4 regions of the Streptomyces sp. NPDC048434 genome follow, and region 2 is predicted to be linked to each of the others. Evidence: riboswitches for the same ligand, from Rfam matches in the RefSeq annotation. Region 2 holds a riboswitch; each other region holds the start of a gene.
The links. Region 2 has a riboswitch for cobalamin ahead of ACGFWI_RS24080 (prenyltransferase/squalene oxidase repeat-containing protein). Riboswitches for the same ligand answer to the same signal wherever they lie in the genome.

Region 1 (6,877 bases), on a different contig from region 2:
GTAGTTCTGGGCGGTGCCCTCGCGGGCCGTCCCCGACATGCGAAAGAGCGCTCTCATGACGTCCCCCCTCAGCACTCTCGAGTCCGCCCGCATCGGCGCCTCGATGCGCCCCGCCCCCTCCTCGCACGGCTACGACACCGGGCTGCTCCTGCTGCGGATCGCGCTCGGACTGACCATGGCGGTCCACGGTGCCCAGAAGCTGCTCGGCTGGTTCGGCGGCCCGGGGCTGGACGGGACCGGGCAGTTCTTCACGATGAGCGGCTATCCGTCGGGCAGGACGATGGCCGTCGTCGCCGGTCTGAGCGAGACGCTCGGCGGGCTCGGGCTGGTGGTCGGGCTGCTCACGCCGCTCGCCGGTGCGGCGGTCGTCGGCACGATGATCAATGCCCTTGCCGTGAAGTGGGGCGGCGGCTTCTTCGCGCCCAAGGGCGTGGAGTACGAGCTGCTGCTGACCGCGGGTGCCGCGGCCCTGGCGCTGACCGGGCCCGGCCGCTACGCCATCGACCGCCTCCTGCCGGGCCTGCGCGCACACCGGCCGGTCCACGGCGTGGCCGCGCTGGTGCTGGGTGTGGTGCTGGCGGGCGCGGTTCTGCTGGTCCGGAAGTGACCCGGAAGTGAGCCGCTCCCCGCACTTCGGGCACCCGGGCCGAAAACGGCCGGATCCCGGCCGGAGGAATTCGGGCAGCGGCGGGGCGGGCGGGGTAGATCAGGAGTGGGGGAGGGCACGGCGGCCCCCGGCGGTGTCGTGGCAGGAGATCGGAGAGCAGGCTGCATGTCCGTACGACGTCTGAACCACGCGGTGCTCTACGTCCGTGATGTGGCGCGGTCGGTCGCTTTCTACACCGAGGCCCTCGGGCTCGCGGTGGGGATCGAGGTCCCGGGACGGGCCGCGTTCCTCGGCGCTCCCGGCTCACTCAACGATCATGATCTGGCGCTGTTCGCGGTGGGGCCGGATGCGCCGGGGCCCGAGGCCGGGCGGGTCGGGCTCTACCACCTGGCCTGGGAAATCGGCACGCTCGGTGAGCTGGTCGCGGCCCATGCGCAGCTCGTCGAGCGGGGCGCGCTGGTGGGGTCGAGTGATCACCTCGTCGCCAAGTCGCTGTACGCCAAGGACCCGGACGGCAATGAGTTCGAGGTGATGTGGCGGGTCCCGCGGGAGGACTGGCCCGGTTCGGACCAGCCGGAGCGGCTGCTGCCACTCGATCTGGCGGCGGCGCTGGAGCGCTGGGGGCCGGATCTGGTGACGGGTTCGGCGGCCGGTTCGGCCACCTGAAAGGGCGGCTGTGGCCCGACGCCGATACGGGCGCCGGGGACGTACGGGGCGCGTGCGGCTGACGCGCCTCAGGAGCCCGGCGCGGCCTGCTCCGCCGACCCCGTCTGTTCCGCCGCCTCCGTCCGCTGCGCCGACTTCGTTCGCTCCGCCCGCTCCGCCCAGCGCTTTTCGACGCCGGCCAGTCGCCAGTACGCCAGCGCCGCGGCCCACACCACCATGAACAGGCCGACGATGAGGAAGCCCGCATTGCCGAGGTCCAGGCCGGAAATCCAGCCGGTCAGCGGGTCGTTGAGGGCGAGCTTCTCGTGCAGCACGGTCACCAGCTCGATCGTGCCGATGAAGAAGGCGACGGCGATCGACAGGCCGGTGATGGTGAGGTTGTAGTAGACCTTGCGCACCGGGTTGGAGAACGCCCACTGGTAGGCGAAGTTCATGAAGGTGCCGTCGAGGGTGTCGAACAGGCTCATCCCGGCGGCGAAGAGCAGCGGCAGGCACAGCACGGCGTACCAGGGCAGGCCGGCCGCGGCGCCACTGCCGGCCATCACCATCAGGGTCACTTCGGTCGCGGTGTCGAAGCCGAGCCCGAAGAGGAAGCCGAGCGGGAACATCTGGCCGGGACGGGAGATCGAGCGGGTGAACCGTCCCAGGAAGCGGTTCATGAAGCCGCGCGCATTGAGGCGCTGTTCCAGCTCGGCCTCGTCGTAGTGGCCGTTGCGCATACCGCGGAAGACCCGCCAGATCCCCGTCAGGGCGATCAGGTTGAGGGCGGCGATGAGGTAGAGAAAGGTGCCCGAGATCGTGGTGCCGACCGTGCCCAGGATCTGGTGCGTACGGGACTCGTCGTTGAGCAGGGTGCCCGCGAGCTGGGCGCCGCCCGCCACCAGGGCCGCCATTGCGACGACCATGCTGGAGTGGCCGAGGGCGAACCAGAAGCCGACCGAGACGGGCCGCTTGCCGTCGGCCATCAGCTTGCGGGTGGTGTTGTCGATCGCGGCGATGTGGTCGGCGTCGAAGGCGTGCCGCATACCGAGGGTGTATGCGGTGATGCCGAGACCCACCCCGAAGACCTGGCTGCCCACCGCGTAGTGATGGGGCACCACGAGCAGGAAGAGCACGCCGAAGGCGATGAGATGCAGACCGGCTATGACGGCCATCAGGCCCGCGGTGCGGACGGTGTCCTGCCGGCGCCAGCGGAAGGCGGTGGAGGCAGGGGTGGGTCGGGTATCGGTGGACAGGACCATCCGGCGGTTACGCTCCAGCACCTCGTGGATCAGTTCGTGAGATGCCGTGGCCGGTCTCCTGGCTTACGGGTGCACGCGCCCGCCCCCGCCTTCCCGGCCGCGGCCAGTGGCGCCGCAGGCGCGCCGTGCGCCTGCGGAAGGGGCGGAAACTCCCCGATCACAGTGGCGAGGGCCGCTCCGGTCTGGGACCACAAGGTCCGTCACCGGCTTCCCGAACACCACGGCCCGGTCACTCTAACTGCCACCAGGGAGGGGTGAGGTGCACGGGGCTTGCCCGTGGCCCGGGAGGGAGCACTCCCCGGGCGCGGCCGGCCGTTCCACGGGGCGGTCGTTGCCACCGCGGCCGCCCTCGGAGCCGGTGGTCCCAGGGGCCGTGGTCCGCGGTGGGTCAGTGGTCCAGGGAGGAGAGGAAGGTGTGGAGTTCGCGGTCGAAGAGCGCGGTGTTCTCCAGATTGACCATATGGGCCGCCCCCGGTATCCGGACTCTTCGGGCGCCGGGAACGGTCAGCGCTATCGCATGGGCATTGGCGGAGATGTCACTGCTGTCGAGGTCGCCGTCGAACACGACCGTCGGCACCCGGATCTCGCCCAGGCGGCCCGCGGCGCCGACCTCAAGGGGCATACCGGCACCCGCACCCTCGGCATGCACCTCCACATTGGCCTCGGCCGAGGCGCGCATCCGCTCGCGGAATCCCGGGTGCACCGCGGACGGTTCGCGATGCGGTCCGTCCACCCACATCCGCAGGAAGTGCTCGACATACCGTTCCGCGCCGTCCGGTGTGCCGATCGCCGCCACCTGCGCCTTGATGTGCTCCAGGAGGAAGGGGTCGGTGAAGGCGCGGCCGCTGATGCCGGGGGAGGCCAGCGCGAGGGCCGTCACCCGCTCCGGGCGGGCTATGGCGGCGTCGAGCGCGACCCGCGCACCATGGGAGAGGCCGACGAGGACGGCGCCGGGAACATCGAGCGCGTCCAGCAGGGCACAGAGGTCGTCGTGGTTGGCGTAGTCCCCGGCCACGGTGGAGGACAGGCCGTGGCCGCGGAAGTCGTAACGGATCGCGCGCAGGCCGGAGTTCACCAGCCAGGCGAACTGCTCGTCCCACATGTGCTGGTCGAGCATGCCGCCGTGGAGCAGCACCACCGCGGGGCCCGAGCCGGCCGTCTCGTAGAACAGCTCACCGTCGTCGATCGGCACGAGCCCGTTGTCGATCTCGGACCAGGCGGTGATTCGTCGGGTCATCTTGCGGGCCGTCCTTTGTGTACCGGATGCGATGAACTGGGCGTGATGCCATTGTCGTCGCTATTGCCGCCGCTGCCGCAACTGCCGTGACTGCCGGTTTCCTCCGGTGTCATGTGTGAGTCGTTCGCCAGGTGGCGGAACTCCTCGCCGAGCCGGTCCAGTACACGCAGCGCGGTACGGACGTCCTCGGCGGACAGATCGGCCAGCCGCTGCCTCAGCTCCGCCGCCTCGCACTCCTGGACGCCGCGTATCGCTTCCGCGCCTTCGGCGGTGAGCCGGATCAGGGACGAGCGGCGGTGTGCGGGATTCGGGGCGGTCACGACCAGGCCCAGCTCCACGGCGTGGTTCACCCAGCGCTGCACCGGCTGCCGGTCGAGCCCCATCCCGCGCGCCAACTGCGGGACGGTGCGCGGGCCTTCGGTGCGCAGTGCGTCCAGCAGTGCGTGTTCGCCGGCGGTCATGCCCGTGCCCGCCAGCTCGCGCTCCACCGCGCGGACGACCGTGCGATGCAGCGGCCACAGGCGTCGGATGACGCCGTACAGCAGGTCGTCGGTGGTCGTCGGTTCGCCGTCACCGGCGACTTCGGTCTCTCCGGCACAGCCCTCAATGACACTCATGATGTCATGATGACATCGATGATGTCGTTTGGGGAGAGGGCTGCCGCGGAAAGGAGTTGAGGAGGCGGCCGGCGCGACGGGGCTCGTGCGGCCGGTGGAGTGGGATGAGAAAAGTGGGACGAGAAAAGTGGGACGAGAAAGGTGGACGGCGGATGAAGGTTGGTCTGTTGCGTGCGGTCGGGGCGGCCACGGCCGTGTACGGGGTGGCGGTGGCGGCGCTGCCCGATCTGCTGGCGCGGCCCTCGGGGCTGGTGGACGGCGAAGGGCGGACCGCGTCGGCGACCCGGACCGCACTGCGTCCGCTGGCCTGGCGGGATGCGGTGAGCGGACTGGCGATGACGCTGGCTCCGGAAGGCCCGGCGCTGCGTGCCGCCGCGTATGTGCGGATTGCGGCGGACTTAGGGGACGCCGTGCTGCTCGGTGCGACGCTGCCGGGCCGCGACCGGAAGCTGAAGGCGGTGGCGGTGTCCGTCGGGTGGGGCGCGCTGTCGGTGGCCGGACTGTTCGCCGGCCGGCGGGGGCGGGGGAGCGGGGTTATGCGCTCGGTGGAGGCGGGGCCTCTTCGGGTGCGAAGCTGATGACGAGGTCGGCGCGGTCACGAGTGGCCGCCACGACACGGGCGTTGGCCTCGTCCGAGGTGTGCACGAACCGCTCGGCGTCGGCGCGCGGACGCCCGAACCGCTCATGCCGGTCGACCAGCCGGCGGATCCGTTCCGGGGTGTCCAGCTCCACGTACCAGACCTCGTCGAGCAGCGCCCGGACCCGCGGCCACGGGGCGGAGTCGAGGAGGAGGTAGTTGCCCTCGGTGACGATGAGGGGAATGTGGGGCGCCACGGGGATGCTGCCGGCCACCGGCTCCTCGATACGGCGGTCGAAGGCCGGGGCGTAGACGGCGGTGTCCGGCTCCGGGGAGCGCAGGCGCGCCAGCAGTGCCGCGTATCCGGCCGGGTCGAAGGTGTCCGGCGCGCCCTTGCGGTCCGTACGGCCCAGACGGTGCAACTCCGCCTCGGCGAGATGGAAGCCGTCCATCGGGACGAGCGCCGCCTGTCCGGCCAGCTCCGCCACGAGGTGGGCGGCGAGGGTGGACTTGCCGGCGCCGGGCGGGCCGGTGATGCCGAGCAGCCGCCGTCGGCCGGGTGCCGCGGAGGCGGCGAGCCGACGGGCGCGGGAGAGGAGATGCCGGGGATCCATGGTGCGTCCATCGTGCCTGACGGGCGGGGCGCCTGCGGGATGCCCGCGGTCGGCGGCCGGGTACGGGGCGCAGGAGGCGGGCCGGGGCGGGGCGGGCCGGTCGGCTCGGCCGTGGTGCTGGTGGTACGGCCCCGAGGGCCACCGCGCCTCGGGGCCGGTCGGGGCGGAGCGGCGGGAAGGTCCTAGCGGGGGCCGGACGTACCCCGGTCCGCGGTGCCCAGGCGCCACAGGGAGGTGACCTCGGCCGCGCGGGCCACATGGAGCGGGTCGGAGGTGTCGCGGGCACGTGGGTGGCGCGGGGTGATGTCGAGTCGGCCCAGGATCGTGAGGCCGGCCTTGGCGAAGGCGTCGAGGAGCTCGGCATGCGCGCGCAGGCCGAGGTGTTCCGCCAGGTCGGAGAGGATCAGCCAGCCCTCGCCGTCCGGTGTCAGATGGTCCGCGAGGCCGCTCAGGAAGCCGTACAGCATCCGGTTGCCCGGGTCGTAGACCGCGTACTCCACGGGCGAGGTCGGCTTTGCGGGCACCCACGGCGGGTTGCAGACGATCAGTGGCGCGCGGCCGGCCGGGAACAGATCGGCCTCGATCACTTCCACCTGTTCGCCGACGCCCAGTCGTTCGGTGTTCTCACGGGCACAGGCCAGCGCACGAGGGTCCTGGTCGGTGGCCACGACCCTGCGGACGCCGCGCCGGGCGAGCACCGAGGCCAGTACGCCGGTGCCGGTGCCGATGTCGAACGCCAGGTCCTCGTCCGGCAGCGGAGCCTCGGCCACCAGGTCGACGTACTCGCCGCGGGCCGGCGAGAAGACGCCGTAGTGCGGATGGATGCGGTCGCCGCCGAGCGCCGGGATCTCGACGCCCTTCTTGCGCCATTCGTTGGCGCCGATGAGCGCGAGGAGTTCGCGCAGCGAGACGAGCGAGGCGGTCGGGCCGGATCCCTCGGCGCCTGCGGCTTCCCCGTCGGCGGGCCGGCCGGGGCCGTACGCCCGGGCGCAGGCCTCACGGACATCGGGGGCGCGGTGCAGCGGGACGGCCAGGGTCGCATCGAGCGGGACCAGCAGCATGCCCAGGATGCGGGCGCGGTGATTCTGCGCGGCGCGGTGCACATGGAACGCCTGGGTGACATCGGCGGGCGGTGCCTTGCGGGGGCGGCGGTCGATGCGGCGGGCCAGCGCCGTCAGCAGCTGGCGGGCGTTGTGGAAGTCGCCGCGCCACAGCAGCGCGGTGCCCTCGCAGGCGAATTTGTAGGCGTCGTCGGCCTTCGTCCGGTCGTCCGCGATGACGATGCGGCGCGGTGGCGGGGCACCGTTCTCGGAGTGCC
Region 2 (6,877 bases):
TCAGCCCGTCGTACAGCGCGAAAACCATGCCCTCGGCGGTGACCCGGCCGCCGATCCGGACGCCCTTCGCCCAGTCCGGCAACGGCACTTCGGGCAGCGTGACAAGGGTGTGCGTACCGGGGATCGGCGAGCCGAGGACGAAGGCGAAGACCAGCCGGATGGCGATCACGACCAGGCCGAGCTTGACGAACGCCCCGTACGAACGGGCCCATGGCGCATCCGTACGGCGGGCCGCGACGACATAGCCGGCCACGCCCACCAGCAGTCCCAGCAGCAGGGGATCGGTGGTGCGGGAGGCCGCGGTGGCCAGGCCGAGCGCCCACAGCCACCAGGCGCCGGCATGCAGCGCGGTGGTACGGGTCGCCTGCGGGGCGCTCATCCGCGTCGGCGGCGCGCTTGCCACACCGCCGCTGCGCCCAGTACGACGACGGCCGCGACACCGCCGACCAGCCCGGCGGACGGGCCGCCGTCGCCCCCGCCGCTCGCGTCCCCGTCCGCCGCCGCGCCCGAAGACGCAGAAGCGGACGACGCGGGCTCCTTCGCCCCCTTCACCGGGTCCGCACACCCCGACGTCGGGTAACCGGCGATGGCGCACAACAAGGCGTTGGGGTCATAGCGCAGTGACCGGGCGACCGCTGCCAGCGCCTCCCCCGCCGAGGCGTCCTCGGACACCTGGGCACACTCCGTCCTGGCCTTCGGCGGCCGCTCGCCGCCGGGTGCGTCCGCCGCGGTCCCGAAATCGATGACGATGCCGACCCGCTTGCGGCCGTCCTTCGCCGGGGTGCCGTGGCAGATCGCGTCGAAGCCGGCGGCCGCCCGGGGCTTGCCGGCCGCGGCGGAGTCGGCGCTGACGGCGAAGCGGAAGCCCTCCACCGCACCGTCGGCCGGCCGCAGCGTGGCCGGCCCCTCGGTGGCGTACGCCCAGGAACTGCCCGTGCCGTGCCAGAAGGACCAGTAGCGGTACTCCTGCGCCTGGGCGGGCCCGGTGGCCAGACCGGTGACCGCACCGGCCAGCAGCACGGCGCCGGCGATCCTGGTGCGCCGCATCAGAGCCGGCTCTTCCTACGGCTGCTCAGCAGGAAGCCGATGCCGGCACCGATGGCGAGGCCGATGCCGATGATCCACGGCAGGCCCAGGCCGCCCTCGTCCTTGGAGCCGTCGGCGTCCTTCTTCGCCGCGGCGGCCGGCTCGGGGCCGGTGGCGTTGAGCGCGGCCACCAGATCGGTGCCGCCGAAGGAGCGCGGGTCGGTACCGGTGGCGTGCGCGGCCAGCACCAGCTGGGCGTACGCGGCGGGGCCGTTCTGCTTGGCCCAGTCCGCCGAATTCTTCTCCAGCCACTTCAGCGGCTTCGCGGCATCGGCGCCGTGCCGGCCGGCCGCCAGCGCCACCACGGCGTCGGCGGTGTTGCCGACGTCGGGCTGCTTCTCCGCGCCCGGCATCGCGGAGAGCAGATGCTGTCCGTTCTTGTCGAGCTGCGCGACGAGGTAGCCGTCGCCGCCCGCCGCGGCCTGCGCCGGATCGCTGCTGCCCGCCTTCTTGCCTTCGCCGTCCTTACAGCTCAGCGGCTTGACGGGGGCGTTTGCTCCCTTGCCGGCCGGCTCGACGACAAAGCCCTTGCCGAGCGCTCCGGTCGCGGCGGCCGCGGTGGCATCGGCGTTCGGGGCCGCGCCCTTGAGCTGGAAGGTGAACGCGCCGCGCGCGTCCTCCTTCGCCTCGCAGCCCAGCCGGAAGGTGAGCAGCCCGTCGTAGGGGGTCTTGCCACCCTTCTTCGATGTCACGGACCGCGGCTTCTCGCCCGCCGCCGCGAGCGCGCCGATGACCACGGAGGTGGAGTTGGCATCGCTGGCCGAGCCGGCCATCGAGCTCCAGCCACCGTCGTCGTTCTGCACCGACTTCAGCCAGCTCACGGCCTTCTGCACGGCGTCCCCGTGCCCGCCCAGCGCGGCCAGCGCCTGCACCGCGGCGGCCGTCTGGTTGGTGTCCCGCATGGTCTTGGCGTCGCAGGGCTTGCCCGGCTCGGCCCGGAAGGCGGTGAACGAGCCGTCGGCGCACTGCTGCCCGGCCAGCCACTTCACGGCGGATGCCGCGGGGCGTATGCCCACGGTGTCCTGGGCCAGCAGCGCGAGCGACTGCCGCCAGACCCCGTCGTACTGCGGGTCCTTGGTGCCGTACAGCCCGTCGGGCAGCTTCTTGGGGGATGCGGGCGGGGAGTCCGCGTTCGCGGCGGGGGCAGCGGCCGCGCCCAGCACCACCGCGGCCGCCAGCGCCGTGGCGGCGCGGCGCGCCAGCAAGGCGACGGAATGCGGCAAAGGGGCCTGGTGAGCCATGGAAGCCATGGGGGCCATCGGGTCGGTGCCTCTCGGGTCGGGTCGCGGCGATGCTACGCAGCCGCGCTCGGCCGGCCGGCCGAGCGCCGATCCATGAATCGGGCGCGGTGGCACCGGGCTCAGCTCCGTATACCTCGACGGTGCCGCGCACCGGCCGTCCGCACGGGCGGGCGGTTCCGGTGGCGGGAGCCTTGGTCGTGCCCCCTCGGGTGTTCCGGCTCGTACGGCCCTCCGCGCCCGGCCAGGTGCGCGGTGCGGGCAGGCCGTCCTCACGGTTGCGGGTCAGCGCCGGATTTCCACCGGCTTCCCCCGATCGGGTACGGATGAAGTTGTCCCGCACACCTTAACCGGCCCCCGCCCGCCACTCGCTCGCCCGTACGAGCCGGAACTGCGCGGGGGAGAGCGCCGGGCAGGAATCGGCCGCGGGCCGGGGAGGGCGCCGGGCGGAATCCGGCCGTGGGCCCACCGCGGACCGGCCGTGGGCCGTGCGGCAACCGGCCGCCGCCTCGTCGAGGTCCCTCCCACGGTCCATGGCCCGAGGGCCCGCCCCTCCCTCACACCGCCTGGTACCGCACCGGACCGGCCCCCGGCACCCGCTCCGCCTGTCCCTGCTTCACCAGACGGCGCAGATGGGCCTCGGCCTCCGAGACGGCGATATTGCGCGAGGCGTACGGGATTTGCTCCCAGGGGCGGTTCCACTCCATGGCCATGGCCAGCTGCCAGGGAGTGCGGGGTTCGCGCAGCAGGGCCCTCAGCTGGGAGAGCCGCGCCTCGTGGTGGGCGATGAGCTCGCGTACGCGTCCGCCGGCGTCGGTGAAGGCGTGCTGGTGGGCGGGCAGCACCTCGGCGGGGGCGAGCCGGCCCACGCGTTGGAGGGAGTCGAGATAGTCGCCCAGGGGATCGTGGAGGTCCCTCACGCTCTCACCCTCGTTCGAGGGGGGACGCCCCTCGCCCTCCGGGTCCTCGTACAGACCGATGTGCGGGGTGATGCCGGGGAGGAGATGGTCGCCGGAGAAGAGCCGGCCGAAGCCGGGGGCCTGCCCCGAGGGGTGCTCCTCCTCCAGATGGAGGCACACATGACCCGGGGTGTGCCCCGGTGTCCAGATGGCGCGCACCCGGCGCCCCGGCAGATCGAGCAGTTCGCCGGGGCTGATGTCGCGGTCCGGCAGCGCGGCTCCCTGTCCGGGCAGCTTCCGGCTCCGCCCCTGGGCGCGCGCCTCCCGCAGCGGTGCCAGATGTTCGTCCGGTGCGCCCGCCGTCGCGAGCCTGGCGGTCAGGTGGTCGAGCCACCGGCCCGGTTCCGCCTCGCGGGTGCGGCGGACCACGTCGGTATCCGCGGCGTGCATCGCGATCCAGGCGCCGGAGGCCTCCCGCACCTTGGCCGAGAGGCCGTGGTGGTCGGGGTGATGGTGGGTGATCAGGACGCCGTGGAGATCGGCGAGGGCGAAGCCGCAGGCACTGACGCCGGCGACGAGGGTGTCCCAGGAGTCCGGGTCGTCCCAGCCGGTGTCGATGAGCACCGGCCCGCGGTCGGTCTCCAGGAGGTGGACGAGGGTGTGGCCGAGCGGGTTGTCCGGGATCGGGACGGCGATGCTCCACACCCCGCCCTTGTGGTCGGTCACCTGTGGCGTCATCCGGTCCCCTCTCGGTGTGGCATACACCCGGTACCGGCTTCACTATAACTAGAACTGGTTTCAATGCGGAGGGAAGTGACCTTCGTTCCGGCGGAGTTGGGATTCGGCCCGCGCCGTGGACTCCTGCAACTAGAACTGGTATCAGTTCCTGTTGCGGTGAGCGATGCTGATGCAGCATCAGGAGCCACCCAAGGGGCAGCCAGGAGACCGCTCAGGGACCCTCAGGACCCCTCAGGGATTGTCGGACAGGCGGCCAACCCGCAGGAGGCGGCAGCGATGAGCGACCTCGTCGAGCACGGAAAGCTCTACATAGGCGGTGAGTGGGTCGATCCGGCCGGCCGGGACACGATCGAGGTCGTCTCGCCCCACACCGAACAGGTCATCGGCCGGGTGCCGCACGCCTCACGGGCCGATGTCGACCGTGCGGTGGCCGCGGCCCGTACGTCCTTCGAGTCCGGGGTGTGGGCGAACGCCCCGTTGGCGGACCGGATCGCGGTGGTGACCCGTATCAAGGACGGCTTCGCGGCCCGCAGCGAGGAGATCGCCAAGGTCATCAGCTCCGAGAACGGCACGCCCTTCACCTCCGGCGTCATGGTGCAGTCACTGGCGGCGATGCTGGTGTGGGACGCGGCGCTGACCGTGGCCCGCGACTTTCCGTTCGAGGAGCGGCGGGACGGGGTGCTGGGTCCGCTGCTGGTGCGGCGGGAGCCGGCCGGGGTGGTCGCGGCCGTGGTGCCGTGGAATGTCCCGCAGTTCACCGCCGCCGCCAAGCTCGCACCGGCGCTGCTGGCCGGCTGCTCGGTGGTGCTCAAGGTGTCGCCGGAGACCCCGCTGGACGCGTATCTGCTCGCGGAGATCGCGGCCGAGGCCGGGCTGCCGGCGGGGGTGCTGTCGATCCTCCCGGCGGACCGCGAGGTGAGCGAGTACCTGGTCGGGCACCCGGGCGTGGACAAGGTGTCGTTCACCGGCTCGGTGGCGGCGGGTAAACGGGTCATGGAGGTCGCGGCCCGGAACCTCAGCCGGGTCACGCTGGAGCTGGGCGGGAAGTCCGCTGCGGTGATCCTGCCGGACGCGGATCTGGACGCGGCGGTGGCCGGCATCGTGCCGTTCGCCTGGATGATCAACGGCCAGGCGTGTGTGGCCCAGACGCGGATCCTCGCACCGCGCAGCCACTACGACGAGATCGCCGAACGGTTCAGCGCGGCGGCGTCCGCGCTCACCGTCGGCGACCCGCTGGATCCGGCCACCGAACTCGGCCCGCTGGTCGCCCGCCGTCAGCAGCAGCGCTCGCTGGACTACATCGCGCTCGGGCGGCAGGAGGGCGCCAAGGTCCTCACCGGCGGCGGCCGGCCCGAGGGGCAGCCGACGGGCTGGTATGTCGAGCCGACCCTCTTCGGCGAGGTCGCCAACTCCATGCGGATCGCCCGCGAGGAGATCTTCGGCCCGGTCATCTGTCTGCTGCCGTACGACGACGAGGCCGAGGCGGTACGGATCGCCAACGACTCCGACTACGGGCTCTCCGGCTCGGTGTGGACGGCCGACGTCGAGCACGGCATCGACCTCGCCCGGCAGGTCCGCACCGGTACGTACTCGGTGAACACCTTCAGCATCGACATGCTCGGCCCGTTCGGTGGCTACAAGAACTCCGGCATCGGGCGGGAGTTCGGGCCGGAGGGCTTCGGTGCATACATGGAGCACAAGATGATCCATCTGCCGGCGGGTGCCTGATGGGGGACCGCTGGCGGGTGGAGGTGGACCGGAGCGTCTGCATCGGGTCCGGGATGTGCGTCGGCGCGGCGCCGGACGGCTTCCGGCTGGACACGGCCCGGCAGTCGCACCCGGTGGCACCGGAGACCGATACCGACGAGGGCGTACTGGCGGCGGCCGAGGGGTGTCCCGTGGAGGCCATCACCCTGACCGTGGCCGACAGCGGCGAGGCGGTCTTCCCGCCGGAGGAGTGAGCGGGCCCGGGGGTGTGGGGTACGGGGCGGCGGGAGCCCCGTAGGGGGTGTGGGGTGGTGGTCCCGTAGGGGGCCGGTGGGCCCCTTGCGGGCCAACTACCCGTGCCCGCACGGGAGTTAACGGCGGGCCCCCGCGATTCACTCATTTGTGCGGCAGCCGGCACGGATCACTCAACGGTCCGCTCAACAACCCCGTCCCGGCGCCCCGTCCCGGCGCCCCGTCCCGGCGGCCCACCCAACAGGCCATCCAGCAGCCCATCGAGCGGCCCATCCGGCGGCGTCAGCGCTCCGTCCCGGGTGCCGTGAGGTCGATCAGGCGGCACACCGTCTCGATGTCTATCTTCACCTGGGCGATCGAGGCCCGCCCCGACAGCCAGGTGATCAGCGCCGAGTGCCAGGTGTGCTCGATGACCCGGACCGCGGAGAGCTGTTCGGGGGTCGCGGGGCCGTCCAGCCCCATCGCGTCGAGGATGATCGCGGTGGTCAGCCGGGAGACGGTGTCGACCTCGGGGCTGACGGAGCGGTCGGCGAAGGTCAGCGCGCGCACCATCGCGTCCGCGAGATGCGGCTCGCGCTGCAGTGCGCGAAACGCGCGCATCAGGGTCTGGGCGACCCGGGCACCCGGGTCCTGCTCCGACGGGGGGCGCTTGCGCAGCGTTTCGTGCATGTGCTGGAGCTGGTCCTGCATGGTGGCGACCAGCAGATGCACCTTGGAGGGGAAGTAGCGGTAGAGGGTGCCGAGCGCGACGCCCGAGGACTCGGCGACCTCGCGCATCTGCACGGCGTCGAAGCCACCACGGGACGCCAGCTTGGCGCTGGTGTGCAGGATGCGGCGGCGCCGAGCCTCCTGACGCTCGGTCAGGGGAGGACTCGCGGGAAGCGTCGGCCTGGCCGCCTTGGATTCCGTAGTCATATTTCCCATTCCGTGGCATTCCGTCCGCGATGCGGTGAGTGC
Region 3 (6,877 bases), on a different contig from region 2:
GGACGGTGTGCTGGTGCTCACCGGCTGCGGCAAGAACTGCTCGGTGGACTACACCGTCGAGCTGCCCGCGGGCATCCCGGTCAGCGGCGAGACCTCGTCCGGCTCGGTGGATCTGACCCAGGTGGGCCCGGTGAAGGTGACGACCAGCTCCGGCACCATCGACCTGGACGGCGTGGCCGGCACGGTCGACGCACGGACCTCCAACGGCCGGATCACCGGACGCGGCCTGTCCGGCAAGCGCATCGCGGCAGAGACCTCCAACGGGGCGATCGATCTCACCCCGGCCCGCGCCCAGAGCGTCCGGGCGAAGACGTCCAACGGCGGCATCACCCTGCGGCTGCCGAAGGGTCCGTACCGGGTAGCCGCGGAGACCAGCAACGGGGACAAGCACATAGGTGTCGCCCAGGACCCGGCGGGACGCTTCCACCTGGACCTGACCACCAGCAACGGGGACATCACCGCACGCCCCGCCTGATGCCGTGGCATCGGGCGGGGCCGGGACGGCCGAGCGGGCCCGGTCTCCGGGCCCCGGCCGCCTGCCGACCGGGACGGGACGGACCCCGCCCCCGGCGTCAGTCCTCCCCCTCCAGCTCCCCTTCGGTCTCCAGGAACGCCTGCCGCAGGGCCGCCAGCGTCTCGGCGTCCGGCTTCTCCCACATACCGCGGGATTCGGCCTCCAGGAGGCGTTCGGCGATGCCGTGCAGGGCCCAGGGGTTGGCCTCCTGCAGGAAGTCGCGGTTCTCGGGGTCGAGCACGTAGGTCTGGGCGAGCTTGTCGTACATCCAGTCGGCGATCACGCCCGTGGTGGCGTCGTAGCCGAACAAGTAGTCCACGGTCGCGGCGAGTTCGAAGGCGCCCTTGTAACCGTGGCGGCGCATCGCCTCGATCCAGCGGGGGTTGACCACCCGGGCGCGGAAGACCCGGGAGGTCTCCTCGACGAGGGTGCGGGTGCGGACCGTCTCCGGACGGGTGGAGTCACCGATGTACGCCTCCGGGGCCTTGCCCTTGAGCGCCTTGACGGTGGCGACCATGCCGCCGTGGTACTGGAAGTAGTCGTCGGAGTCCGCGATGTCGTGCTCGCGGGTATCGGTGTTCTTGGCGGCGACCGCGATGCGCTTGTAGGCGGTCTCCATCTCGTCCCGGGCCGGCCGGCCTTCGAGACCGCGGCCGTAGGCGTAACCGCCCCAGACGGTGTAGACCTCGGCGAGGTCGGCGTCGGTGCGCCAGTCGCGGGAATCGATCAGCTGGAGCAGTCCCGCGCCGTACGTCCCCGGACGGGAGCCGAAGATGCGGGTGGTGGCGCGCCGCTCGTCGCCGTGCTCGGCCAGGTCGGCCTGGGCGTGGGCGCGTACGAAGTTGGACTCCGCGGGCTCGTCCAGGCCGGCGGCGAGCCGTACTGCGTCGTCGAGCAGGCCGATGACGTGCGGGAAGGCGTCACGGAAGAAGCCGGAGATGCGCAGGGTGACATCGATACGGGGGCGGCCGAGCTCGGCCAGCGCGATGGGCTCCAGGCCGTTGACCCGGCGCGAGGCGTCGTCCCATACGGGGCGGACCCCCAGCAGGGCGAGGGCCTCGGCGATATCGTCGCCGCTGGTCCGCATCGCGCTGGTGCCCCACAGGGACAGACCGACCGACTGCGGCCAGTCGCCGTTGTCGGTGCGGTAGCGCTCCAGCAGGGAGTCAGCGAGGGCCTGGCCGGTCTCCCAGGCGAGGCGGGAGGGGACGGCCTTGGGGTCGACGGAGTAGAAGTTACGGCCCGTCGGCAGGACGTTGACCAGGCCGCGCAGCGGGGAGCCGGAGGGACCGGCCGGAACGAAACCGCCGTTCAGCGCGTGCACCGCGTGGTCGATCTCGTCGGTGGTGGCGGCGAGGCGCGGGACGACCTGGCGGGCGGCGAAGTCGAGGATGTCGGCGACCGCGGCCGGGTGCCCCTCGGCGGTCCCGGCCACCGCCGCCGGGTCCCAGTCCGCGTCCTCCATCGCCTGGACCAGCGCGCGGGCCGTGGCCTCGGCCTCGTCGGCGGTCGTCCGGGTCGCGGCGGACTCGTCGAGACCGAGCGCCTCGCGCAGACCGGGCAGGGCGGACGTACCGCCCCAGATCTGGCGGGCGCGGAGGATGGACAGGACGAGGTTGACGCGGGCCTCGCCGGCCGGTGCGCCGCCCAGGACATGCAGACCGTCGCGGATCTGGGCGTCCTTGACCTCGCACAGCCAGCCGTCGACGTGCAGCAGGAAGTCGTCGAAGCCCTCGTCGTCCGGGCGGGCCTCCAGGCCCAGGTCGTGGTCGAGCCTGGCGGCCTGGATCAGCGTCCAGATCTGGGCGCGGATCGCGGGCAGCTTGGCCGGGTCCATGGCGGAGATGGCCGCGTACTCGTCGAGCAGCTGCTCCAGGCGCGCGATATCGCCGTAGGACTCGGCGCGGGCCATCGGCGGGACGAGGTGGTCGACGAGGGTGGCGTGGACCCGGCGCTTGGCCTGGGTGCCCTCGCCCGGGTCGTTGACCAGGAAGGGGTAGACGAGCGGGAGATCGCCGAGGGCGGCGTCCGGGCCGCAGGCCGCGGACAGCCCGGCGTTCTTGCCGGGCAGCCACTCCAGGTTGCCGTGCTTGCCCAGGTGGACCATGGCGTCCGCGCCGAATCCGCCGTCGTCGGCCGAGGCCGCGATCCAGCGGTACGCCGCCAAGTAGTGGTGCGAGGGCGGCAGATCGGGGTCGTGGTAGATCGCGATCGGGTTCTCGCCGAAGCCGCGCGGCGGCTGGATGAGGATGAGGAGATTGCCGCGGCGCAGGGCGGCCAGCACGATGTCGCCGTCGGGGTTGCGGCTGCGGTCGACGAACATCTCGCCGGGCGGCGGCCCCCAGTGCTGCTCGACGGAGTCCCGCAGTTCCTGCGGGAGCGTGGCGTACCAGCGCTTGTAGTCGGCGGCCGGGATACGGACCGGGTTGCGGGCGAGCTGCTCCTCGGTCAGCCACTCCTGGTCGTGGCCGCCGGCCTCGATGAGGGCGTAGATCAGCTCGTCGCCGTCGCCGGACACGAGGCCGGGAACCTCTTCGGTGCCGAAGTCATAGCCGTCGGCCTGCAGACGGCGCAGCAGCGCGACGGCGCTGGCGGGGGTGTCCAGGCCGACCGCGTTGCCGATCCGGGAGTGCTTGGTCGGGTACGCGGACAGCACCAGGGCGAGGCGCTTCTCGGCGGCCGGGATGTGGCGCAGCCGGGCATGCCGGACGGCGATGCCGGCGACCCGGGCGGCGCGCTCGGCGTCGGCGACGTACACCGGCAGACCGTCCTCGTCGACCTCCTTGAAGGAGAACGGAACGGTGATCAGCCGGCCGTCGAACTCGGGGACGGCGATCTGCGAGGCGGCGTCCAGCGGCGACAGCCCCTCGTCGCTCTCCTCCCAGGCACTGCGCGGCCCGGTCAGGCACAGGGCCTGCAGGATCGGAACGTCGAGGGCGGCCAGCGCGCCCGCGTCCCAGGACTCGTCATCGCCGCCGGCGGAGGCCTCGGCGGGCTTGCTGCCGCCCGCGGCGAGGACCGTGGTGACCAGGGTGTCGGCGGCCCGCAGCTCCTCGATCAGCTCCGGCTCGGGGGCACGGAGGGAAGCGACGAAGAGCGGGCGGGCACGGCCGCCCGCCGCCTCGATCTGCTCGCACAGGGTCCGTACGAAGCCGGTGTTGCCGCTCATGTGGTGGGCGCGGTAGTAGAGCACGGCGATCAGCGGGCCGGTCTCGTTGCGGGCTTCCCACTCCAGCGGGCCCCAGCTGGGGGCGGGCGCGGGCGGCTCGAAGCCATGACCGGTCAGCAGCACCGTGTCGGAGAGGAAGCGGGCGAGCTGGTCGAGATTGGCGGGCCCGCCGTGCGCGAGGTAGGCGTGCGCCTCGGCCGCGATGCCGACCGGGACCGTGGACTGCTCCATGAGCTGGGCGTCGGGGGCCTGTTCACCGGTGAGCACGACGACCGGCCGGTGCTGGTCCTCGGCGAGCAGCACCTCCAGGCCCTCCTCCCAGGCCCGGATCCCGCCGAGGAGACGCACGACGACGAGGTCGCAGCCCTCCAGCAGTGCGGGCAGCTCGGCGACGTCGAGACGGGCGGGGTTGGCGAGCCGGTACGGCACGGGACCCGTGGCCGCGCGGGCACTGAGCAGGTCGGTGTCGGAGGTCGACAGCAGCAGAAGCATGCGAGCGCAGGCCTTCCTCGGGGTGTCCGCGCCCCGGGTGGTCGTAAGGACGGCGGGAGTTCCTGGCTCGCCCGGCAGGCCGGGTTCACAGTGGCGGGACCGCGCCGGATTCTCACCGGGCTTCCTCCCTAGGGCCGTAGGACCCTGCGCCGTCGCTGGCGTCGGCGGGCCAGCCGACCCACCGACCTGCATAGTAAGGGCTGTGGCCGGGCGAGGTAAGCGGGCCTCCTGGCAGGCCGCGGCGGGACGGGGGCGTGCACGCGGCGGGCCGGGTGCATGGCCGGATCCGGCCCGGATCGGCGCCCACCCCCGTGGGTATGCTCGCGGCCATGCCGCCCTCCCCCTCGACACGGCCGCAGGCCGCCGCACCGCCTCTGCGCGACCGCGGTGACGCCTGCCCGGGAGCGCTGCGGCTGCATACGGCCGCCGACGGCAATCTCGCCCGTATCCGGGTACCCGCCGGAGATTTGACGGCCCGTCAGGCCACTGTCCTGGCCAACGCCGCGGAACTGCTCGGCGACGGCCACCTCTCCCTCACCTCCCGCGGCAACGCCGAGCTCCGCGGCCTTGCGGAGGACTGCGGCGCCCGGCTCGCCGGTCTGCTGCGCGACGCCGGTCTGCTGCCCTCCGAGCGCCACGAACGCATCCGCAACATCCTCGCCTCCCCGCTGGCCGGACTGGACCGGCACACCCCTTCTGACGTGCGACGGTGGGCCCGTGAGCTGGACGCACTGCTCTGTGCGAGCGAGTCAGCGACCGCCCTCTCCGGCCGTTTCCTGTTCGTTGTGGACGACGGACGGGGCGATGTGGCGGCGCTCGGCGGAGATGTGAGCTTGCTCGCAGAACCGGACGGGGACCGGACCGGACCGGCGGGCAGCGCCCTGCTGCGGGTCGGCGACGATCCGGCGGCGCTGCGGATCGCCGGCCCGGACGTACCGCGCGCCGCGCTCACCGCCGCCGAGGCCTTCCTGACCGCCGCCGGGGCGAGCGGCAGCGGCGCCTGGCGGGTCCGCGAACTCCCGGACGGGCACGGGCTGAGCGCCCTGGACGTGGCCGACGCGCTGCGGTCGGCGGGCATCGGGGCCGCGTACGTGCCCGAGGCTCCCGCACCCGGAACCCGCACCTCCCCGCCGTATGCGGACTCCTCCGCCCCCGGCATCGTCGAGGGCCCCGACGGCGACCGGGCGCTCTCGGTCCTGGCGCCGCTGGGCCGGCTGTCGGTGGCCCAATGGCGGCTGCTGACCGCGATCGCCGCCGACGACGGCGCCGGCGCACTGCGCCTCACCCCGTGGCGCGGCATCGTCCTGCCCGGACTGCCGGCCGCCGCGGCACCCGGCCGGCTGGCGGAGCTCACCACCGCCGGACTGATCACCGACCCGGCCTCCCCCTGGCACCGCCTGGGCGCCTGTACGGGCCGCCCCGGCTGTGCCAAGTCCCTCACCGACGTACGCGCCGACGCCACGGCCGCCGTCGCCGCCGGCACAGCCGTCCCGGACGAAGCACCCACCGGCCCGCCTCCCGAGGGTGTCCCCGTGTACTGGTCGGGCTGCGCACGCCGCTGCGGTCACCCGCACGGCACCTGGGTCGACGTGCTGGCCACGGCGGAGGGCTACCGGGTAGCACTGGTACGTCCGGACACCGCACCGGACACCGCACACACCGCGGCGGCCCCGCCCCCGGCCCCATGAACCGCCCCGAAGCCCCATGCCCCACCCCATGAATCACCCGAGTCCCCCGATCCCCCCGAGCCCTCCCGCACCCGACAACCCCGAGGCCACAGTGACCGCGTTCGACTACGAGAAGGACGGTGCGGCGATCTACCGCCAGTCCTTCGCCACCATCCGCGCCGAGGCGGACCTCGCCGGGCTGCCCGCCGACGTCAGCCAGGTCGCGGTCCGGATGATCCACGCCTGCGGCATGGTCGACCTGGTACGCGATCTGGCCTTCACCCCCGACGTGGTGGCAGCCGCCCGCAAGGCGCTGCACGCCGGTGCGCCGATCCTCTGCGACGCCAACATGGTCGCCAGCGGCGTCACCCGTAAGCGGCTGCCGGCCGGCAACGAGGTGCTGTGCACCCTCGCCGACCCGTCGGTCGCGGACCTGGCCGCCCGGAGGGGGACCACCCGCAGCGCCGCGGCCCTGGAGCTGTGGCGGGACCGGCTGGAAGGCGCCGTGGTCGCGTTCGGCAACGCCCCCACCGCCCTCTTCCGGTTCCTCGAAATGATCGAGGAAGGCGCGCCCCGCCCGGCCGCCGTCATCGGCATACCCGTGGGCTTCATCGGCGCCGCCGAGTCCAAGGACGCGCTGATCGCCCATCCGTCGAAGCTGGACCACATCGTGGTGCGCGGACGCCGGGGCGGCAGCGCCATGGCCGCGGCCGCGATCAACGCCATGGCAAGCGAGGAAGAGTAAGCGTGAGCGAGCAGCAGGCAACCGGTGACGGCAGCGTCGCGACGACGGCCGGCCCCGGCCGCCTTTACGGGGTCGGTCTCGGCCCCGGCGACCCGTCCCTCATGACGGTCCGGGCGGTCGACGTCATCGCCGGCGCCGACGTCATCGCGTACCACAGCGCCCGGCACGGACGCTCGATCGCGCGCTCCATCGCCGCCGAGCATCTGCGCGCCGACCACATCGAGGAGGCGCTGGTCTACCCGGTCACCACCGAGTCGACCGACCATCCCGGCGGCTACCGGGGCGCCCTG
Region 4 (6,877 bases), on a different contig from region 2:
ACGTGCACGGCCTCCTCGAAGAGCTGACGGCTCAAGTACAGCCGCGCCTCGGGGGAGTTGATGTGCTTGTAGAGCGTCAGCACCAGGTTGTTGGAGACGATCGAGTCACCGGTCGCGAAGAACGCGACCAGCCGGCCGATCATGTGCTGCTCGCCCGGCGAGAGCTTGGCGAGGTCGGCGACGTCGGAGTGGAGGTCGACCTCCTCCACGGTCCAGGTGTTCTTGATCGCGTCGCGGTAGCGGTCGTAGAAGTCCGGGTACCGCATCGGGCGCAGCGTCAGCTCGAAGCCCGGGTCCAGGAGGTTCTTGGTGCCGGTGGTGGCGGTGTGCGCGGCCGCGGCGTTGGTCTCGGTGGTCATTACTGGCAGGCCTCGCAGGACTCGGGGTTTTCCAGGGAGCAGGCGACCGCCTCGGGGTCGGTGGCCTGCTGCGGTACGGGGGCGGTGGTGGCGGCGCCGCCGCGCGCGGACTGCGCGATCCGGGTCGCCGGGCGGGAGCGCAGGTAGTACGTCGTCTTGATGCCGCGCTTCCAGGCGTAGGCGTACATCGAGCTGAGCTTGCCGATGGTCGGCGACGCCATGAAGAGGTTCAGCGACTGGCTCTGGTCGAGGTAGGGCGTACGGGCCGCGGCCATGTCGATCAGGGCGCGCTGCGGGATCTCCCACGCCGTGCGGTACAGCGCACGGATCTCCGCCGGGATCCAGCTGACGTCCTGCACCGAGCCGCTGGCCTCGCGCAGTGCGTCCCGGGTCCGCGCGTCCCACAGCCCCAGCGCCTTGAGCTCCTCGATCAGATAGGCGTTGACCTGGAGGAACTCGCCGGAGAGCGTCTCGCGCTTGAAGAGGTTGGAGACCTGCGGCTCGATGCACTCGTACACGCCCGCGATCGAGGCGATGGTCGCGGTCGGCGCGATCGCCAGCAGCAGGGAGTTGCGCATGCCGGTCACGGCGATACGGGAGCGCAGCGCCGCCCAGCGGTCGGCCCAGCCGGGCTCGGCGTTCGGGTAGTGGTCCGGGTGCAGCACACCACGGGCGGTGCGGGTCGCGGACCACGCCGGGTGCGGGCCGTGCCGCTCGGCGAGGTCGGCGGACGCCTCGTAGGCGGCGAGCATGATGCGCTCGGAGATCCGGGTCGACAGCTCCCGCGCCTCCGGCGAGTCGAAGGGCAGCCGCAGCCGGAAGAACACGTCCTGCAGGCCCATCAGTCCCAGACCCACCGGGCGCCAGCGGGAGTTGGAGGTCCCGGCCTGCTCGGTCGGGTAGAAGTTGATGTCCACCACACGGTCGAGGAAGGTGACGGCGGTACGGACCGTGGCGTCCAGCCGCTCCCAGTCCATCGCCTCCTCCCAGCCGGCGGCCTCGTCGCCCAGGTGCGCGGCGAGGTTCACCGATCCCAGGTTGCAGACCGCGGTCTCCCCGTCGTTCGTCACCTCCAGGATCTCGGTGCACAGGTTGGAGGAGTGCACGACCTGGCCGGGCTCGGCGGTCTGGTTGGCGGTGCGGTTGGCGGCGTCCTTGAACGTCATCCAGCCGTTGCCGGTCTGCGCCAGGGTGCGCATCATGCGGGAGTACAGCACCCGGGCCGGGATCTGCTTGAGCGCCCGGCCCTCGGCCTCGGCCTTGCGGTAGGCGGCGTCGAACGCGTCGCCCCACAGGTCCACCAGCTCCGGGGCGTCCGAGGGCGAGAACAGCGACCAGTCGGCGTCCGCCTCCACGCGGCGCATGAACTCGTCCGGGATCCAGTGGGCGATGTTCAGGTTGTGCGTACGGCGGGCCTCCTCACCGGTGTTGTCGCGCAGCTCCAGGAACTCCTCGATGTCGGCGTGCCAGGTCTCCAGGTAGACACAGGCGGCGCCCTTGCGCCGGCCGCCCTGGTTCACGGCCGCGACCGAGGCGTCCAGGGTGCGCAGGAACGGCACGATGCCGTTGGAGTGCCCGTTGGTGCCGCGGATCAGCGAACCGCGGGCGCGGATGCGGGAGTAGGAGAGGCCGATGCCGCCCGCGTGCTTCGAGAGCCGCGCGACCTGGTGGTAGCGGTCGTAGATCGAGTCCAGCTCGTCCAGCGGCGAGTCCAGCAGATAGCAGGACGACATCTGCGGGTGGCGGGTACCGGAGTTGAAGAGGGTGGGGGAGGAGGGGAGGTAGGACAGCGAGCTGGTGAGGCGGTAGAGCTCGGCGACCTCGTCCAGCGCGCGCTCGCTGTGGTCCTCGGCGAGGCCGCAGGCCACCCGCAGCAGGAAGTGCTGGGGGGTCTCGATGACCTGACGGGTGGTGGGGTGGCGCAGGAGGTAGCGCGAGTGCAGGGTGCGCAGTCCGAAGTAGCCGAACCGGTCATCGGCACCGTCGGCCAGCGCCTTGTCGACCAGCGCGTCCAGACGGGCCGCGTGGGTCCGTACGAACTCCGCGGTCTCATCGGCGATCAGGCCCTCGCGGTGGCCGGTTTCGACGGAGGCGGAGAAGGCGACCGCCCCCTGTCCGGCCGCCTCCTCCGCGATGGCAAGGGTGAGCAGACGCGCGGCGAGCTTGGAGTACTGCGGCTCGTCACCGATCAGACCGGCGGCGGCGTCCGTGGCCAGCGACCGCAGTTCGGCCTCGTCGGAGCCCGCGTGCCGGCCGCGCAGGGCGGCGGCGGCCACCTTGCCGGGGTCGGTCGCGGTCAGGTCCGCGGTCAGGTCGGTCAGGGTGCGCAACAGGGCGACGCCCGGACCGTCCTCGCCCGGTCCGCCGTCGGCGGGACCGGCAGGCGTGGCCACCGCGGGCGGCACGACCTCGGCGTCTGACGCGGGCTCCGTTGGCGCGATGGTCACGTGGTGCTCTCCCTCACTCGGCGGGGGCCAGGAGGAGAGGGACGCGACGGGCGCACGCGGGCATGCGGCACCCCGTGTTGGTCAGGGGTGCGCGGGCACACCGCGCGGCGTCCACCGGCCCAACCCTCGGGGCCCGGACGTATCGACGTCCGCACCCATGGCGGTGCGGGCGTACCGTCGGCAGGTCTTCGGACTTCACGGGCGCGTGCCAGGGCCGTTGTTCGGCCGACCGAGCCCGCTCCAACACCGTTGCGGGACAGTTCCGGATTCCCACCGGATTCCCCTGCGGCGACAGCGAGGTCGAGCATACATGTGGTGGCGCCTCTTCACTTGCACCACCACATCTAGTGTGTCGTGAGTGATCACACAGTGCCTGTCAGTGGCTTCCCCCCTGGCCTGCGGCACGCAACCCGGCCCGTCCGGCGCAGCAGGGGAGGGCTCCATGACCGCGCTCGCCGGCCCGCCACGGGCCGCGCCTTGGGGCAGGAAACGGCTACGGGCCGCCGCGCCCCGGGGGACGTGGCGGCCCGTAGCCGTGTGCGGGCCGGTGGTTCAGTGGCCGGCCGGTGCGCCTGCCGTGGCGGGGGGCAGTTCGGCGGCGACGCCCTCGTCGCCGGCGTCTGCCGCATAGTCGGCGGGGCTGGTTTCGTCGGTGCCTTCGGGGGCGTTGACGGCCTTGAGGACGATGGTCAGGACGACCGTCACGACGACGTTCAGGACGAAGGCGGTCAGGCCGATGTAGCCGATTTCACCGATGCCCGGGATCTCCTTGCTGGAGCCGCCGAAGTGGGCCTGGGTCGGACTGGCGACGCCGTATGCCGCGAGCGTGCCGTAGAGCATGCCGACCGCCCAGCCGCCCAGCAGTGCCCAGCGGTGGAACCAGCGGGTGAACAGGCCACCGACCAGGGACGGCATGGTCTGCAGGATCCAGATGCCGCCCAGCAGCTGGAAGTTGATCGCGATCGTCTTGTCCATGGTGAGGACGAAGACCAGCGCGCCGACCTTCACCAGCAGCGAGACCAGCTTGGCGACCTTGTGCTCCTGCTCGGGAGTGGCGTCCTGTTTGAGGAAGTCCTTGTAGACGTTGCGGGTGAAGAGGTTGGCCGCGGCGATGGACATGATGGCCGCGGGCACCAGCGCGCCGATGCCGATCGCGGCGAACGCCACGCCGGAGAACCAGCTCGGGAACATGTCCTCGAAGAGCTGCGGGATGGCCAGCTGCGGGTTGCCCTGGATGTCCGTGCCGGCCTTGATCGCCATGAAGCCGAGCAGCGCCAGCAGGCCCAGCATGAGGGAGTACAGCGGCAGGATGGTGGTGTTGCGGCGGATCACATTGCGGCTGCGCGAGGACAGCGTCGCGGTGATCGAGTGCGGGTACATGAAGAGCGCCAGCGCCGAGCCGAGCGCCAAGGTCGCATACCCCCATTGGGCGTTGGGGCCGCTGATCAGCTCGCCACGCGGTTTGCCGGCGACCGGGCCGGGCTGGGCGAGCGCCTTGCCGGCCGTGTCGAAGATCGCGTCGAAGCCGCCCAGCTTGATCGGGATGTAGATGATCGCGACGGTGATGACGAGGTAGATCAGCCCGTCCTTGACGAACGCGATCAGCGCCGGTGCCCGCAGACCCGAGGAGTAGGTGTACGCGGCCAGCACGGCGAAGGCGATCAGCAGCGGCAGGTCCTTGACGAACCAGTTGGTGTGCTCGCCGCCGCCGATGCCCATCACGTCCAGGACGGCCTGGATGCCGACCAGTTGGAGCGCGATGTACGGCATCGTGGCGAGGATGCCGGTGAGCGCCACGGCCAGCGACAGGCCCTTGGAGTCGAAGCGGCCGCGCACGAAGTCGGAGGTGGTGACGTAGCCGTGCTTGTGCGAGACCGACCAGAGGCGGGGGAGGAAGGTGAAGATGAGGGGGTACACCAGGATGGTGTACGGCACGGCGAAGAAGCCGGCCGCTCCCGCCGCGTAGATCGCCGCCGGGACGGCCACGAAGGTGTACGCGGTGTAGAGGTCACCGCCCAGCAGGAACCATGTCACCCAGGTGCCGAAGCTGCGGCCGCCCAGCCCCCATTCGTCGAGGCTGGCGGACTGGTCGGCCTTGCGCCAGCGGGCGGCCAGGAACCCCATGACCGTCACGGCGAGGAAGAAGAAGATGAAGACGGCGAGGGCCACGCCGTTGATGCCCTTGGTCGAGGAGGCGGCGAGAGCCTCGGAGGTGCTCGCCGCTGTCGTGGTGAGATTCACCGGCCCACACCGCCCTTGCGGGCGCGCTGCTCACGCTGCACCAGCTTGTACGCGATCACCGTGAGCACGGTCGAGATCAGCACCCACGTCATCTGGTACCAGTAGAAGAACGGGATCCCGATGAGCTTCGGCTCGATCCTGGCGTACGAGCTCACCCACAGCATCGCCACGAACGGAGCGATCAGGCAGACTCCGGCGATCACCCGCGTGGGTGTGACCACCTGTCTGCGATCCGGTGATTCGACCGACTGTGTCATGACCGCGGCTCCGTCCCCTGGCTGCTGCCTGTGTAATCGGCTGGAAATCTATGGCAGGGGCGTGGCGCGCGTCACTAGCTGTCCGCATATCGGTATGAAGAATCCACCCGGAGGCACCCCCGCTGCGCGGTCAATTGCCTGGTTCATCCCGGTTTAGGGCAGGCGGTGACGGAAGCGGGGGCGTCGAGGGGCGCGCCGTACCCCGGGGTGGCGGGTCAGTCCGTGGGGCGGCGCAGTCTGGCGACGAACTTGTAGCGGTCGCCCCGGTAGACCGAGCGCACCCACTCCACCGGCTGCCCCTGTGCGTCGAGCGAGTGCCGGGAGAGCATCAGCATCGGCAGGCCGACGTCCGTGCCCAGCAGACCGGCCTCGCGCGGGGTGGCGAGCGAGGTCTCGATGGTCTCCTCGGCCTCCGCCAGGCGGACGTCGTAGACCTCGGCGAGCGCGGTGTAGAGGGAGGCGTATTTGACGAGGTTGCGGCGGAGCGCGGGAAAGCGCTTCGCCGACAGATGGGTGATCTCGATGGCCATCGGCTCGCCGCTGGCCAGTCGCAGCCGTTCGATGCGCAGCACCCGGCCGCCGGTGGTGATGTCGAGCAGGCCGGCGAGCCGGTCGTCGGCGGTGACATAGCCGATGTCCAGCAGCTGGGAGGTGGGCTCCAGCCCCTGGGCCCGCATGTCCTCCGTATAGGACGTCAGTTGCAGTGCCTGGGACACCTTGGGCTTGGCGACAAAGGTGCCCTTGCCCTGGATGCGTTCCAATCGGCCCTCGACGACCAGCTCCTGCAGGGCCTGACGCACCGTCGTGCGCGAGGTGTCGAACTCCGCGGCGAGGGTGCGCTCGGGCGGGACCGGGGTGCCGGGCGGCAGGGTCTCGGTGATCTCCAGCAAGTGCCGCTTGAGGCGGTAGTACTTGGGTACCCGCGCGGTGCGCGTGCCGCCCCCGCTGCCGGCACCGTTGCCCCCGTCCGTCTCCATGCCCCGCCTCTCCGACTCCTGTGGTGCTGCCGTCACCGGCTCCTCCGTACGTAGCGGCTCACATCGTGGCACGGGTGGGTTTCCCGCGCTCCCTTGCAGGTCCCGGCTCGCCAGATGTCGGTCCGGTAACGGACCTGACAGCGACTCTTATACACCCTTGACACCCCAAAAGGTCTAGGCCAAGCTGCGGGCACTGGTCTAAACCATTAAAGACCACACCCGGCCTTTGGGGGAGAGCGCAATGAAGCGTGGGCTCATAGCAGCGACGGCGGTCGCGGGAATGCTGGTGAGTGTCGCTGCCTGTGGGTCCAGCGACGGCAACAAGGCGGGCGCGGATGGCTTCAAGGGCCAGAAGCTGACCGTTTGGGTGATGAGTGGTTCGAATCCGGCGCAGTGGACCAAACAGGTCTCCGCGCAGTTCAAGAAGAAGACCGGCGCCACCGTCGAGTTCAAGGTCCAGCAGTGGAACGGCATTCAGCAGAAGCTGAGCACCGCCCTTTCCGAGGACACCCCGCCGGACGTCGTCGAAATCGGCAACACCCAGACCGCCGCCTACGCCAAGGCGGGTGCCCTGGCCGATCTCGGCGATCTGAAGA

Region 1: linked by a shared signal. The riboswitch ahead of ACGFWI_RS11280 (HoxN/HupN/NixA family nickel/cobalt transporter) and the one ahead of ACGFWI_RS24080 (prenyltransferase/squalene oxidase repeat-containing protein) in region 2 are both predicted to bind cobalamin.
Region 3: linked by a shared signal. The riboswitch ahead of cobN (cobaltochelatase subunit CobN) and the one ahead of ACGFWI_RS24080 (prenyltransferase/squalene oxidase repeat-containing protein) in region 2 are both predicted to bind cobalamin.
Region 4: linked by a shared signal. The riboswitch ahead of ACGFWI_RS21765 (ribonucleoside-diphosphate reductase subunit alpha) and the one ahead of ACGFWI_RS24080 (prenyltransferase/squalene oxidase repeat-containing protein) in region 2 are both predicted to bind cobalamin.

What each region holds. Positions count from the first base shown of each region.
Region 1 covers NZ_JBICXQ010000007.1:246,528-253,404, forward strand. Annotated here, with positions in the region: gene ACGFWI_RS11270 (DoxX family protein) at 56-607, shown strand; gene ACGFWI_RS11275 (VOC family protein) at 773-1,273, shown strand; gene ACGFWI_RS11280 (HoxN/HupN/NixA family nickel/cobalt transporter) at 1,342-2,514, opposite strand; cobalamin riboswitch at 2,545-2,752, opposite strand; gene ACGFWI_RS11285 (alpha/beta fold hydrolase) at 2,903-3,751, opposite strand; gene ACGFWI_RS11290 (MarR family winged helix-turn-helix transcriptional regulator) at 3,748-4,368, opposite strand; gene ACGFWI_RS11295 (hypothetical protein) at 4,521-4,946, shown strand; gene ACGFWI_RS11300 (nucleoside/nucleotide kinase family protein) at 4,903-5,559, opposite strand; gene ACGFWI_RS11305 (methyltransferase) at 5,742-6,877, opposite strand, start outside.
Region 2 covers NZ_JBICXQ010000021.1:9,947-16,823, forward strand. Annotated here, with positions in the region: gene ACGFWI_RS24070 (CbiQ family ECF transporter T component) at 1-379, opposite strand, end outside; gene ACGFWI_RS24075 (SCO2322 family protein) at 376-1,047, opposite strand; gene ACGFWI_RS24080 (prenyltransferase/squalene oxidase repeat-containing protein) at 1,047-2,345, opposite strand; cobalamin riboswitch at 2,514-2,674, opposite strand; gene ACGFWI_RS24085 (MBL fold metallo-hydrolase) at 2,882-3,961, opposite strand; gene ACGFWI_RS24090 (aldehyde dehydrogenase) at 4,238-5,689, shown strand; gene ACGFWI_RS24095 (ferredoxin) at 5,689-5,922, shown strand; gene ACGFWI_RS24100 (TetR family transcriptional regulator) at 6,203-6,835, opposite strand.
Region 3 covers NZ_JBICXQ010000023.1:91,076-97,952, forward strand. Annotated here, with positions in the region: gene ACGFWI_RS25905 (DUF4097 domain-containing protein) at 1-475, shown strand, start outside; gene cobN (cobaltochelatase subunit CobN) at 573-4,175, opposite strand; cobalamin riboswitch at 4,213-4,338, opposite strand; gene cobG (precorrin-3B synthase) at 4,505-5,863, shown strand; gene ACGFWI_RS25920 (precorrin-8X methylmutase) at 5,955-6,587, shown strand; gene ACGFWI_RS25925 (precorrin-2 C(20)-methyltransferase) at 6,590-6,877, shown strand, end outside.
Region 4 covers NZ_JBICXQ010000018.1:56,827-63,703, reverse strand. Annotated here, with positions in the region: gene ACGFWI_RS21770 (ribonucleotide-diphosphate reductase subunit beta) at 1-359, opposite strand, end outside; gene ACGFWI_RS21765 (ribonucleoside-diphosphate reductase subunit alpha) at 359-2,806, opposite strand; cobalamin riboswitch at 2,968-3,131, opposite strand; gene mctP (monocarboxylate uptake permease MctP) at 3,359-4,984, opposite strand; gene ACGFWI_RS21755 (DUF3311 domain-containing protein) at 5,044-5,304, opposite strand; gene ACGFWI_RS21750 (GntR family transcriptional regulator) at 5,520-6,281, opposite strand; gene ACGFWI_RS21745 (extracellular solute-binding protein) at 6,523-6,877, shown strand, end outside.